DNA from 2 places in the Diaphorobacter sp. C33 genome. Region 2 is predicted to be linked to the other one. Evidence: riboswitches for the same ligand, from Rfam matches in the RefSeq annotation. Region 2 holds a riboswitch; the other holds the start of a gene.
What was found. Region 2 has a riboswitch for thiamine pyrophosphate ahead of thiC (phosphomethylpyrimidine synthase ThiC). Riboswitches for the same ligand answer to the same signal wherever they lie in the genome.
Positions count from the first base shown of each region.

Region 1: another riboswitch for thiamine pyrophosphate. It lies ahead of QY917_RS06485 (FAD-dependent oxidoreductase); the one in region 2 lies ahead of thiC (phosphomethylpyrimidine synthase ThiC).

Region 1 covers NZ_CP129980.1:1,366,626-1,373,362, forward strand. Annotated here, with positions in the region: gene fdxA (ferredoxin FdxA) at 1-76, shown strand, start outside; gene QY917_RS06470 (NAD(P)/FAD-dependent oxidoreductase) at 101-1,165, shown strand; gene QY917_RS06475 (SH3 domain-containing protein) at 1,503-1,901, shown strand; gene thiD (bifunctional hydroxymethylpyrimidine kinase/phosphomethylpyrimidine kinase) at 1,969-2,820, opposite strand; TPP riboswitch at 2,930-3,052, shown strand; gene QY917_RS06485 (FAD-dependent oxidoreductase) at 3,113-4,237, shown strand; gene thiS (sulfur carrier protein ThiS) at 4,234-4,431, shown strand; gene QY917_RS06495 (thiazole synthase) at 4,445-5,257, shown strand; gene QY917_RS06500 (thiamine phosphate synthase) at 5,260-6,189, shown strand; gene QY917_RS06505 (hypothetical protein) at 6,220-6,737, opposite strand, start outside.
Region 2 covers NZ_CP129980.1:2,398,603-2,405,339, forward strand. Annotated here, with positions in the region: gene QY917_RS11365 (methyl-accepting chemotaxis protein) at 234-1,859, shown strand; gene thiC (phosphomethylpyrimidine synthase ThiC) at 1,911-3,755, opposite strand; TPP riboswitch at 3,857-3,966, opposite strand; gene QY917_RS11375 (hypothetical protein) at 4,000-4,176, opposite strand; gene lpxC (UDP-3-O-acyl-N-acetylglucosamine deacetylase) at 4,195-5,118, opposite strand; gene QY917_RS11385 (methyl-accepting chemotaxis protein) at 5,338-6,737, shown strand, end outside.

The DNA of each region.
Region 1 (6,737 bases), 1.0 Mb from region 2:
CAAGCGCAAGGCAGCGCTGCCCGACGCTGACGACTGGAACGGCAAGCCCGGCAAGCTGGACCAGCTGGAGCGCTGACTCCCGCGCTCCCGCCACGCCCGCATGCACCCATCCCCCAGCAGCCCGACGCCCCAGGCCGCGGACGCCGTGGTGATCGGCGCCGGGCCAGTGGGGCTGTTCCAGGTCTTCCAGCTCGGGCTGCAGGGCATCGCGGCGCACCTGGTTGATGCGCTGCCCCATGTGGGCGGCCAGTGCGCCGAGCTGTATCCCGACAAACCCATCTACGACATTCCCGGCATCCCTGTGTGCACGGGCCAGGGGCTCGTGGAACTGCTGCAGCGGCAGATCGCCCCTTTCGCCCCCACGCTGCACTTGGGCCAGCAGGTCCACACGCTGGCCGCGCAGGCCGAAGGACGTATTCTGCTCACCACCACCGCCGGCACCGCGCTGCTGGCACGCAGCGTCTTCATCGCCGCGGGCGTGGGCGCCTTCGTGCCGCGCGCCATCAAGGCCGAGGGGGTAGAGGCGCTGGCACCCGGCCAGTTGCTCTACCACCCTGACGCCGCCACGGCCACCCGTGCCGCGGCCGGCAAGCGCGTGGTGGTACATGGCGGCGACGAGGCGGCCGTGCAGGCGGCGCTGGACTGCGTGGACGCTGCCGCGCAGGTGCTGCTGCTGCACCGGCGCGATGCCTTCCAGGCCGCGCCCGCGCTGCTGGCGCAACTGCAGGCACTGCGCGAGGCGGGCCGCATCCAGGTCGTGATCGGCCAGATCACGGGCGTGGAGACAGCGCCCGACGGCACCCTGCAGGCGCTGGCCCTGCTGGACCCGCAAGGCGAGCCACAGCGCCAGCCGCTGGACCTGTTGCTGGCCTACCTGGGCATCTCTCCGCGCCTAGGGCCCATCGCCGACTGGGGCCTGGCGATGGACCGCAAGCAGCTGACCGTGGACACGGCCACTTTCGCCACCAGCGTCCCCGGCATCTACGCCGTCGGCGACATCAACACCTACCCCGGCAAGCGCAAGCTGATCCTGTGCGGCTTCCACGAAGCCACCCTCGCCGCCTTCGCCGAGGCCGAACGGCAGGCGGGCCACAAGCTGCCCCTGGAATACACCACCAGCAGCGAACGGCTGCAAGCCCGGCTGGGCGTCGCCCCGGCCCGCTGACCTGCGTCGACGGCGCGGCGCGCCCTGCGGCAATGCGCCGGGCGCTATTGAAGCAGGAGCTTGCAGCGCGCGTTCTGCCTTGTTTCCAAATAGAAAATTGTCTAATAATGGCTTGTATATTGCACTGGTAGCTATATTTTTCATAGCAATTGACGTTTCGGCCATCGGTTCACGCCTGAAACGGCCGGAACTTCGCACGCGGGCGGCCCTCCACCTGGGGGTTGTCATCCCTCAGTTCCAACTCCAAGGAGATCACCCCGTGCCCTTCGCACTGCCCCTGCCGCATCGCATTTTGTCCAAAGCCCTGGCCGCCGCCGCGCTGGCCCTGCCCCTGCTCATGCCCGCCGGCGTGCAGGCGCGCGAGTTCGTCAGCATCAAGGGCAATGCGGTCAACGTGCGCGAGAAGCCCAGCACCCGCTCGGCGACGCTGTGGGAGCTGGGCCGGGGCTATCCGCTGCAGGTGCAGCAGCGCAAGGGCCGGTGGCTCCAAGTGCGGGATTTCGAGGAGCCGCTCGGCTGGGTGTATGCGCCGCTGACCAGCAAGACGCCGCACCGCGTGGTGACGGCACGCGTCGCCAACCTGCGCGCCGGCCCCGGCCAGCAGCACAAGACCGTGGGCAAGCTGCAGCAGCATGAGGTGGTGCGCAGCCTGGGCCAGTCGGGCAGCTGGGCCCGGGTGCAGCGCGAAGACGGGCAAAAGGGCTGGGTGGCCCGGCGCCTGACCTGGGGCTGGTGATATTTCGGGTGCCGCGGCGGTGTGGGCCTGTGGCGCGCGCGGTGCCCGGCGCTCCCTCAGCCGCCCGTTACTCGATCACACGCTGCGCCACCGGCGCATAGCCATGGTTGAGCGGCCCGTGGCCGTGACCGGTGCGCACATCAGCCCCGGCAGCGATCGCGCCCAGAATGTACTGGCGCGCCAACCGCACCGCCTGCGCCAGCGGCTGGCCCAATGCGAGGTGCGCAGCGATCGCCGACGACAAGGTGCAGCCCGTGCCGTGGCCGTTGTGCGTGACGATGCGCGCAGCTTCCAGGCGGTGGCGCTCGTCGCCAGGCAGGGCCAGCACATCCACCACCCGGTCGCCCGGCAGATGCCCGCCCTTGAGCAGCACCGCGCGCGCGCCCAGCGCCAGCAAGTCGGTGGCGGCCGCGTCCAGCGCGCTTTCGTCGGCAATGGCGCGGCCCAGCAGCCAGCCGGCCTCGTCCAGGTTGGGGGTGACCACGGCGGCCAGCGGGAACAGCGCGCGCACCAGCGTGCCCACGGTCTCCTCGGCAATCAGCCGGTCGCCGCTGGTGGCGACCATCACCGGGTCCAGCACCACGTTGGGCAAGCCATGGCGAAGAATCGCGTCGGCCACCACCTGCACCACCTCAGGCGAATGCAGCATGCCGATCTTCACCGCGTCCACGCCGATGTCCTCGACCACGGCGTCGATCTGTGCGCGCAGCATCTCGGGCGGAATGCCGTGGATGCCCGTCACGCCGCGCGTGTTCTGCGCGGTGATGGCGGTGATCGCGGTCATGCCGTAGCAGCCCAGGGCGCTGAAGGTCTTCAGGTCGGCCTGTATGCCCGCGCCGCCGCCGCTGTCGGAGCCCGCGATGGTCAACACGCGCGCATAGCGCCGGCCACCGCCGGGCGTCTGTGTCTCTTGGTTCATGGCAAAAATTATCGGCCAAGCCGCAGCGCATTCAACGCAGCCGCGGCAACGCCAGAGCCTGCGCCACGTCAACAACAGGGGCACCACCCCTGTGCTGTAATGCCGGCCACGGACGAAACAGGGGTGTCCCCGCCGCACTAAGAACGTGTTGACGAAAGCGGCAGGCGACTGAGAAATACCCTAAGCACCCGATCCAGGTCATGCTGGCGTGGGGAGTTTCAACAGCATCGGCGCGCCGCGCGCTCCCGTTTTGTCCTTTGGTTGTTTGGCCTGGCCTTTCATCACGGACACGATGCACACTTTCCCCACCCTTCGCTCCTCCTCCCGCGTCACCATCCTGGGCGCGGGCCTCATGGGCCGCCTGCTGGCCGTCGAACTCGCCCGCCAGGGCCACGCCGTTGAGGTGCACGAGGCCGGCACCCGTGCCGCCGAAGGCGCCGCAGCCTACGTGGCCGCCGCCATGGTGGCCCCCCTGGCCGAATCCATCGTGGCCGAGCCCGGCGTGGTGCGCATGGGCGTGCACTCGCTGGCGCGCTGGCCCGAGCTGCTGGCACCGCTGGCCGCACCGGTGTACTTCCAACATGACGGCACGCTGATCCTGTGGCACCGCCAGGACGCGCCCGAAGCCGCGCGCATGCGACTGAAGTTCGAGCAGACCCAAGGCCTGGTGCCCGGGCTGCCGCGCATGCAGGCGCTGGACAGCGCCGGCGTGGCCGCACTGGAACCCACGGCCGCACAGCGCTTCCACCAGGGCCTGTACCTGCCCGGCGAGGGCCAATTGGACAACCGCCAGGCACTGGCCGCGCTGGCCGCCACCATGGACCAGTTGGGCGTGGTCACGCATTGGGGCAGCGCGCGCCGGCCGGCCGACTTCACTCCCGGCCAGGCCGGCCAGCCCGACTGGGTGCTGGACTGCCGGGGCCTGGGCGCGCGCGCGCAATGGCCGCAGCTGCGCGGGCTGCGCGGCGAAGTGGTACGCCTGCACGCGCCCGACGTGACGCTGCAGCGCCCCACGCGCATCGTGCATCCCCGCTACCCGATCTACATCGCACCGAAGGAGAACCACCTGTTCGTTATCGGCGCGACCGAGATCGAATCCGACGACATGTCGCCCGCCAGCGTGCGCTCCACGCTGGAGCTGCTGAGCGCCGCCTATGCCGTACATCCGGGCTTTGCCGAGGCGCGTATCCTGGAGATCTCAACCCACTGCCGCCCCACCCTGCCCGACAACCTGCCCGCCGTGCGCGTGGTGCAGGATCGCGTGCTGGAGGTCAACGGTCTGTACCGCCACGGCTTCATGATCGCGCCGGCCATGCTCGATGTGGTCATGCAGGTGCTGAACACGGGACAATCCGAGCTCGCCCCTGGATTCGACCTCTCGCTGCAGCTCGACCGCGAAGCTGCGCTGCACACATGAACGTATTCATCAACCAAAACGCCGTGCAACTGCCCGATGGCGCCACCGTCGCCGACGCCGTGGCCCACCTGGCCCCCCAGCCCCCGTTTGCCGTGGCCGTGAACCTGCAGTTCGTGCCCAGTGCCCGCTATGCCGCGCACGCCCTGCAGTCCGGCGACCAGATCGAAATCATTGCGCCGGTCACCGGCGGTTGAGCCTTTTTCACCCATGAACAGTCCTACCTCTTCCCCCGACACGCTGGTGCTCTACGGCCAGGCGTTCCAGAGCCGCCTGCTGCTGGGCACCGCGCGCTACCCGTCTCCCGCCGTGCTGGAGGCAGCCGTGCAGCGCGCGCGGCCCGCGATGCTCACCGCATCGCTGCGCCGCCAGGGCAGCAACCCGGCCGAATCCGGCAGCAGCTTCTGGGAGTTGCTCAAGCGCCTGCAGGTGCCGGTGCTGCCCAACACCGCCGGCTGCCATAGCCTGCAGGAAGCCATCACCACCGCCCATATGGCGCGTGAAGTCTTCGACACCCCCTGGATCAAGCTGGAACTGATCGGCGACGACTACACGCTGCAGCCCGATACGCTGAACCTGGTGCAGGCAGCCGAGCAACTGGTCCGCGAAGGCTTCTACGTGCTGCCCTACTGCACTGAAGACCTGGTGCTGTGCCAGCGCCTGGTGGACGTGGGCTGCCAAGCCGTCATGCCGTGGGCGGCGCCCATCGGCACGGGCCGCGGCCCGGTGAACCCCTATGGCCTGCAGCTGCTGCGCGAGCGCCTGGACGTGCCGCTGCTCGTGGACGCCGGCCTCGGCCTGCCGTCCCACGCCTGCCAGGTGATGGAATGGGGTTACGACGGCGTACTGCTCAACACGGCCGTGGCCCTGGCGACCAACCCCGTGCAAATGGCCGGTGCCTTTGCCGATGCCGTGGCCGCAGGCCGCGCCGCCCGCATGGCCGGCGCGATGACGCCGCAGGAGGCGGCGCAACCCAGCACGCCCGTGTTGGGCACGCCGTTCTGGCACCACGCGCAGGGCTGAGCATGCCGCAAGCCGCCCCACCATTGCCTTCTGCAGCCGCCATGGAGCAAGCCATCCGCCAGCACCATGCGTCGGCGTTCGCGGACTTCTCGCCCCAGCCGATGCCGGCAACAACCGTGGAAGACCCCGTGTACCGCGCAGCCCTTGCGGCCTGCGGCGCCCTGGGTTTCATCGCCCATGACGCAGACTGCCTGGCCCGCGCCTGGGCTGCGCAGACGCGGCGCACCGGCCGCTTCGACCCGGCGCAGTGGCCCGACGAGCCCGCAGACTTCGGACTGCAGCCGCGTCCCCATACGCACCCCTTTGCAGCCTGCCCGCAGAACCTGGGTCTCTACGCCGTATTGCCCGATGCCCAATGGGTGGGCCGCATGGCGCAGGCCGGCGTGCCGACGGTGCAGCTGCGCTTCAAAAGTGATGACCCTGCGGCCATCACGCGCGAGGTACACGCCGCAGTGCAGGCCGTGCAAGGCACCGCTTCGCTGCTGTTCATTAACGACCATTGGCGCCAGGCCATCGCGGCCGGGGCCTATGGCGTGCACCTGGGCCAGGAGGATCTGGATGCGCTGAGCCCCGAAGAGCTGCGCACGCTGCGCGAGTCCGGGGCGCGCCTGGGCGTGAGCACGCATGGCTATGCCGAGATGGTGCGCGCCGACGCGGCCAGCCCCAGCTACATCGCCATGGGCGCGGTGTTCCCCACCACACTCAAAAAAATGGCCACAGTGCCCCAGGGCGTGGCGCGGCTGGCGGGCTATGCCCGGCTGATGCGCGGCTATCCGCTGGTTGCCATCGGCGGCATTGGCCTGGCCCAGTTCCCGCAAGTCCTGGCCACCGGAGTGGGGGCGATCGCCGTGGTGCGCGCCGTGGTGGCGGCCGATCAGCCGGAAGCCGCTGCGGCGCAGCTCATGCGGGCCATGGACGCCGGCAGGCGATAGCCCCGTCCGCGCACGGGGGGCGTTCGCGCTTCAGAAGCGGTTCTTTTGCGACTGCTCGAGTTCGAAGCGCAACTCCAGCTTGTCGTTTTCCATACCAAAACCCACGGCCTGCCCTTGCGCGGGCGCCGGGGTGACGGGCACGGGCGGCAGATCGCTGAGGGTGATGTGAGGCGGCCCGGACACGTCCACGTCCACCGCGGCGGCGCAAGTGGATGCTGGCGAGCCGTCATCCACCGGCAGCAGCGCCAGGCCGGCCGCCATCGAGTCCAGCGACCGGCCCGCCCCATCCTGCGCGCCCATCGGGTGGAGCGCTGGCGTGGCACGCGGGGTGGTGCGCGCGCGGGGCGGCGGCGCACCGCGCAAATGTGCGGGTGTGGTCTGGGCGATGGACAGCAGCAGCAGCAAATCGTCCAGCGCCGCCAGGTCGAAGGGCCCCTCGCCCTGCGTCTGTCCCCGGTGAAATAAGAGGCCCTCCAGCACGGCCAGGACCTCGGGCGAGGACCATGCCGCCTCGACCCGTGCCAGCGCCTCGGGGTGGTCTTCCAGGC
Region 2 (6,737 bases):
ATGACCGGCGTGTGCAAGTTCCACGCCATGGCAGAGATACCGCCTCGTGGGCGGACCGGAATGCAACTGTATGTTGCAAGCGCTCAATCCCAAGGCAGGGTAATCACGGTCCCGTTGTCTCTGGTGAGATGGGGCTTAGGGAACGCGGCAAGGCATGCCTAGAAAACATATTGTCACAATCTTTGTCCATAGTGCGGTTCGGCCCCAGGGCTTTGCTCACCCCGAACACGCGCATGTCCTTCTCTTCTTCCCCTACCCGCTCTCTTTCCATCGGCCCGCTGGGTCGCCGGCTGGTGGGCCTGTTCATGACGGTGCTGGCGCTGAGTCTGGTCGGCTCGGCCATCGGCGTGTGGTCGCTGCGACACATCGGCCAGTCGACCGACGACATGGTTCAGCACAGCGTGGCCAACGAACGACTGGTGGCCGACGCCTATCGGCTGCAGGCCATCAATGCCGAGCGCTACAAGGCCGTGGCCTTGAGTTCAGAACCCGAGGTGGGGCAAGCCATCGGCGCCGACATTGCCGCTACGCAGCAGCAGTACGACAGGCTGGTAGCCACCCTGGCGCAGCGGCTGGCCGGCACAGCCGATGAGGAACTGCTGTCCCGCGTGAAGGCGCGGGCCGCCGAGTTCCACGAGGCCCAGGCCGCACTGGTGCAAGCACGCGACTTCGGCCTCACGTCACGCATTCAGCAGGTGTATGGCGAGCGCTTCCTGCCCGCGTCCCAGGCATTGCTGGGGTCGCTGGATGCGCTCACGCAGTCGCAGCGCCAGTCCATCGACACGGCCGCCCTGGCCGTGGGCGGCTGGAGCCAGCAGGCGCGCTGGTCGCTGCTGGCATTCGGCAGCCTGTCCCTGGTGCTGGGCACCCTGCTCGCGCTGTGGCTGGTGCGCAGCATCACGCGGCCCATTGCACTGGCCAGCGACACCGCGCAGCGTGTTGCGGGGCTGGACCTGCGCCAGGACATCGTGGGCCACGACCGGGACGAAACCGGGCACATGCTGACGTCTCTGTCGGTCATGCAGTCCGCGCTGCGCAGCCTGGCGGGACAGGTGAGCACCTCCGTGCACAGCCTGCACACGGCTTCGTCCGAGATGGCCAACGGCAACGCCCACCTGTCCACCCGCACCGAGGAGGCCGCAGCCAGCCTGCAGGAAACGGCCGCCGCGCTGGAGCATGTGACACGCGCCGTTCAACAATCGGCCGAGACCGCCGAGCATGCCGAGGCACGCGCCGCACAGGCGGCAGCCACCGCGCACGAAGGCAGCAACGTGGTGACGCGCATGGAGCAGACCATGCAGCAAGTGGCCCACAGCGCGCACCAGATCGGCGACATCACGGGCATGATCGACTCGATCGCGTTCCAGACCAACATCTTGGCGTTGAACGCCGCGGTGGAAGCCGCACGTGCCGGCGAACAGGGCCGCGGTTTCGCGGTGGTGGCCAGCGAAGTGCGCAGCCTGGCGAACCGCTCGGCCGAGGCCGCGCGAGAGATCAAGGCACTGATCCAGGCGTCCGTGCAGCAGGTGGATGCCGGCGCCACCCTGGCCGCTGATGCGGGGCGGACCATGGAGCAGGTGGTAGCGGCCATCCAGGACGCCGCACGCACGATGGCCGACATACGCTCCAGCCACCATGCGCAGCAGCAGGACATCCTCTCCATCCACTCGGCCCTGTCGCGGCTGGACCAGATGACCCAGCAGAACGCGGCCCTGGTGGAAGAGTCCGCGGCCGCCACCGAGAGTTTGCGCGGCCAGGCCCATGAGCTGGCGGCGCAGGTCAGCCGCTTTCGCCTGCCGGGTGAACTGGCGCACGCACTGCCGTCGCCCATGCCCACCCGGCTGCTGGCCGCGGCCTGATACGGTCACTTGGAGCCGGCCGGGCATGACAGGCCGGCGGCTTTGCGTGGGTCAGTCGGCGCGGTGGATGGGCACGTAGAGCTCGCCGCCCGTGCGGTTGAACTCCTCGGCCTTGGACTGCAGGCCCTGTTGGGCGAATTCGCGCACTTCCTGCGTGATCTTCATCGAGCAGAACTTCGGCCCGCACATGGAGCAGAAGTGCGCCACCTTGGCGCTGTCCTTGGGCAGGGTCTCGTCGTGGTATTCCTTGGCCGTATCGGGGTCCAGGCCCAGGTTGAACTGGTCCTGCCAGCGGAAGTCGAACCGCGCCTGGCTCAGCGCGTCGTCGCGCGCACGGGCACCCGGATGCCCCTTGGCGACGTCGGCCGCGTGGGCCGCGATCTTGTAGGCAATGATGCCCTGCTTGACATCGTCGCGGTCGGGCAGGCCCAGGTGCTCCTTGGGCGTCACGTAGCACAGCATGGCCGTGCCCATCCAGCCGATCATGGCGGCACCGATGGCGCTGGCGATGTGGTCGTAGCCGGGAGCGATGTCGATGGTCAGCGGGCCCAGGGTGTAGAACGGCGCCTCGTGGCAGGTCTTGAGCTGCTCCGTCATGTTGGCCTGGATCATGTGCATGGGCACGTGGCCGGGGCCTTCGATCATGGTCTGCACGTCGTGCCTCCAGGCAATCTGCGTCAGCTCGCCCAGCGTGTGCAGCTCGGCAAACTGTGCTTCGTCGTTGGCGTCCGAGGCGCAGCCGGGGCGCAGGCCATCACCCAGGCTGAACGACACGTCGTACGCCTTCATGATGTCGCAGATGTCCTCGAAGTGTGTGTAGAGGAAGCTCTCCTTGTGGTGCGCCATGCACCACTTGGCCATGATGGAGCCGCCACGGGACACGATGCCCGTGCGGCGCGCGGCGGTGAGCTGGATGTAGGCCAGGCGCACCCCCGCGTGGATGGTGAAATAGTCCACGCCCTGCTCGGCCTGCTCGACCAGCGTGTCGCGGAAGATCTCCCAGGTCAGGTCCTCGGCAATGCCGCCGACCTTTTCCAGCGCCTGGTAGATAGGCACCGTGCCGATGGGCACGGGCGAGTTGCGCACGATCCAGTCGCGCGTGGTGTGGATGTTCTTGCCGGTGGACAAGTCCATCACGTTGTCGGCGCCCCAGCGGATGGCCCAGACGAGCTTCTCCACCTCTTCCTCGATGCTCGACGTGACGGCGGAGTTGCCGATGTTGGCGTTGATCTTCACCTTGAAGTTGCGCCCGATGGCCATGGGCTCCACTTCGGGGTGGTTGATGTTGGCGGGAATGATGGCGCGGCCACGGGCGACCTCGTCGCGCACGAACTCGGGCGTGATGATTTTCGGGATGCTTGCACCCAGCGGGTTGCCGGCCAGGCGCTGCTCGCGCGCGGCGTCCTGCATGTATTGCTGCATCCACTCGCGGCGACCGTTCTCGCGCAAGGCCACGTATTCCATCTCGGGAGTGACGATGCCCTTCTTCGCGTAGTGCATCTGCGTGACGTTGGCGCCGCTCCTGGCGCGCAGCGGCTGGCGCTGCAGCGCCGCAGCCTCGGCGCGCAGCTGGGCCAGGCGGTCGCCATCCTCGGCCTTCTGGCCGTCGTCCAGCGCCTTGCGTACGCGACCCTCATAGCCCTCGGTGTCACCGCGCGCGGCAATCCATTCGCCCCGCACGCTCGCAAGGCCCTTGCGCACGTCGATCTGCACGGCAGGATCGGTATAGGGGCCGGACGTGTCGTACACGCTCACCACTTCGCCGTTGGTGAGCTGAATGTCGCGCACCGGCACGCGCAGCCCGGGCTGGCTGCCGGCGAGGTAGGACTTGGTGGAAGCGGGAAAGGGTTCGCGCGTGAGCGCAAGCAGGCTGGCGAACTTGTCGGGGGCATTCATGGCGGGCAGCTCCTTCATCGGCGGGATGGATGGAATTGCTCCGCTATCGATCGGATGGACGGACGGAGCACGACCCTTCTTGCGGGTGTACCCGTTTCCCCCTATCCGACTGCAGCTCTTCTTACGCTGGTATGAACCAGATCAAGTTCGCGGTTCCGGCGGTCAGGTCCGCCATCTCAGCACGCCGTTACGTGCACCCCGGAGCGGGGCCGAGTATAGGCGACTTGACCGCCAGCAAGGTGCCTTACAGCAGACGCTCGAGGATCAGCACCAGGAAGAACATGGACGCCGCGATCACGGTCCATTTGACGATGACCAGTCCAAAACGCTTGTAGCGCTGCTGTCCCGTAGCGGCAAAAAAGGCAAACGACACGCCAGCAGCCAGCAGCAGCAGAAGGACAGCCCATCGGAAGATCAACATGCACGCGTCCCCCGTCCGTTACCAGGCACGCACCGGCTGTGTGAAACCTGCGGGCGCCTGGCGCTCATTCTCGAAGGTCACGATCTCCCACGCATCCTCGTGGGCCAGCAGTTCGCGCAACAGCAGGTTGTTCATGGCGTGGCCCGAGCGGAAGGCGCTATAGGCCGCCAGCAGCGGCTTGCCCACCAGGTACAGGTCACCCATGGCATCGAGGATCTTGTGGCGGGCGAACTCGGCGTCGTAGCGCAGGCCATCGGCGTTGAGCACCTTGTAGTCGTCCATGACGATGGCGTTGTCCAGCCCGCCACCCAGCGCCAGGCCGCTGGAGCGCAGCATCTCCACGTCCTTCGTGAAGCCGAAGGTGCGGGCGCGCGCAATGTCGCGCGCGTAGTTGCCTTCGCCCAGATCGAACTCCACGCTCTGCCCGGTGGAATCCACGGCGGGGTGGGCGAAGTCGATGTCGAAGCGCAGCTTGAAGCCATGGTAGGGCTCCAGCCGCGCCCACTTGAGCTGCTGGCCCGTGCCTTCACGCACTTCCACGGGGCGCTTGACCCGTATGAAGCGCTTGGGCGCGTTCTGCAACTCCACCCCCGCGCTTTGCAGCAGGAACACGAAGGAAGCGGACGATCCGTCGAGGATCGGCACCTCCTCCGCCGTGATGTCGATGTAGAGGTTGTCCAGCCCCAGCCCTGCGCAGGCCGACATGAGGTGCTCCACGGTATGCACCTTCGCACCACCAGCGCCAATGGTCGAGGCCATGCGCGTATCCACGACGGCCGTGGCGGTAATGGGAATGTCCACCGGCTCCGGCAGATCCACGCGGCGGAACACGATCCCCGTGTCCGGCTGTGCCGGGCGCAACGTCAACTCGACCCGCTGGCCGCTGTGCAGGCCTACGCCCACGGCGCGGGTCAGGGTCTTGATGGTGCGTTGCTGAAGCATCCGCCGATTTTAGGCGGCCAGACACGGGCCGGCAGTACCCCTTTTCTATGACGTTGATAGCAGCGAAACGTTCTGCCGCCTGCGCTGCGCGTCGATCTGCAGAAGCGCTGACATACGGACAACGAGCGCGTCGCCGAACAAAATTGGAACAAATGCGATAATTATGTTAATAAATGTTTACAAAACTCGCCATCTTGGCGAATTTCGGAGAAAGCCCCCATGACCAAGCTCAGCCTCAAGATGAAGATTCTTGCCATGCTGGGAACGGCGCTGCTCGCGCTGATCGTGATGTCGACCCTGTCGTTGCTGCAGGAGCGCAAGCTCATCATCGACGCCCGCAAGGAAACCCTGACCACCGCCGTGCAGACGGCGCACAGCATCGTCGCCGCTTACAAGGAAGCGGCCGACAAGGGCGCGATGAGCGTAGAGGACGCGCAGAAGGCCGCCAAGGAAGCCCTGCGCCTGTCGCGCTACGGCGGCGCGGAAGGCAAGACCGAGTATTTCTACATCTGGACCATGGACAGCCGCGGCGTGATGCACCCCATCAAGCCCGAGTGGGAAGGCCAGGACATGGCCGGCAAGCTCAAGGACGGCGATGGCAACGACCTGCTCAAACAGATCACGGACGCACTGCAGCGCAGCAAGGATGGCAAGGCGTATGTCTCTGCCAGGTTCATGCGCCCTGGCGAGCAGACGCTCGCACCCAAGCTGCAATACGCCGTGCGCATCGATGGATGGAACTGGATGGTGGGGTCCGGCCTGTACACCGACGATATCGATGCCGCAGTGCGCCAGGCGCTGCTGACCGACCTGCTGGTGGTCGCGATCGTCACCCTTGCCGTGGGAGTGGTCGGGTTTGCGGTGTTCCGCTCGGTGGTGCGCCAGATCGGCGGCGAACCCGCCCACGCCATGAGCGTCATGTCGGAAGTCGCGCAGGGCCATCTGGACACCGCCATCCCTCCCGCGCCCGCAGGATCGCTGATGGATGGGCTGTCGCAGATGGTGGCCTCGCTGCGCCGCCTCGTGGTTGAGGTGCGCAGCGCCTCAGACAGCATTGCCACCGCGGCCAGCGAGATCGCGCAGGGCAACAACGACCTGGCCCATCGCACCGAGGACACGGCCAGCAACCTGCAGGCCACGGCCAGCAGCATGGAAGAGCTCTCCAGCACGGTGCGCCAGACCTCCGACGCCACCCAGACCGCCAACCAACTGGCCGCATCGGCCGCGCAGGTGGCGGCACGCGGCGGGGACGTGGTATCCCAGGTGGTGAGCACCATGGAAGGCATCAACGCCAGCAGCGGCAAGATCAGCGACATCATCGGCGTGATCGACGGTATCGCCTTCCAGACCAACATCCTGGCGCTCAACGCTGCCGTGGAGGCCGCGCGCGCCGGCGAACAAGGCCGGGGCTTTGCCGTGGTGGCCGGAGAAGTCCGCACACTCGCGCAGCGCAGTGCGCAAGCCGCCAAGGAAATCAAGGCGTTGATCAACGATTCGGTGGAAAAGGTCCGCTCCGGCACGACACTGGTGGACAGCGCCGGCAGCACCATGACCGAGATCGTCAGCAGCGTTCAGCGGGTGACGGACATCATTGGCGAAGTGCGCGCCGCCACCTCCGA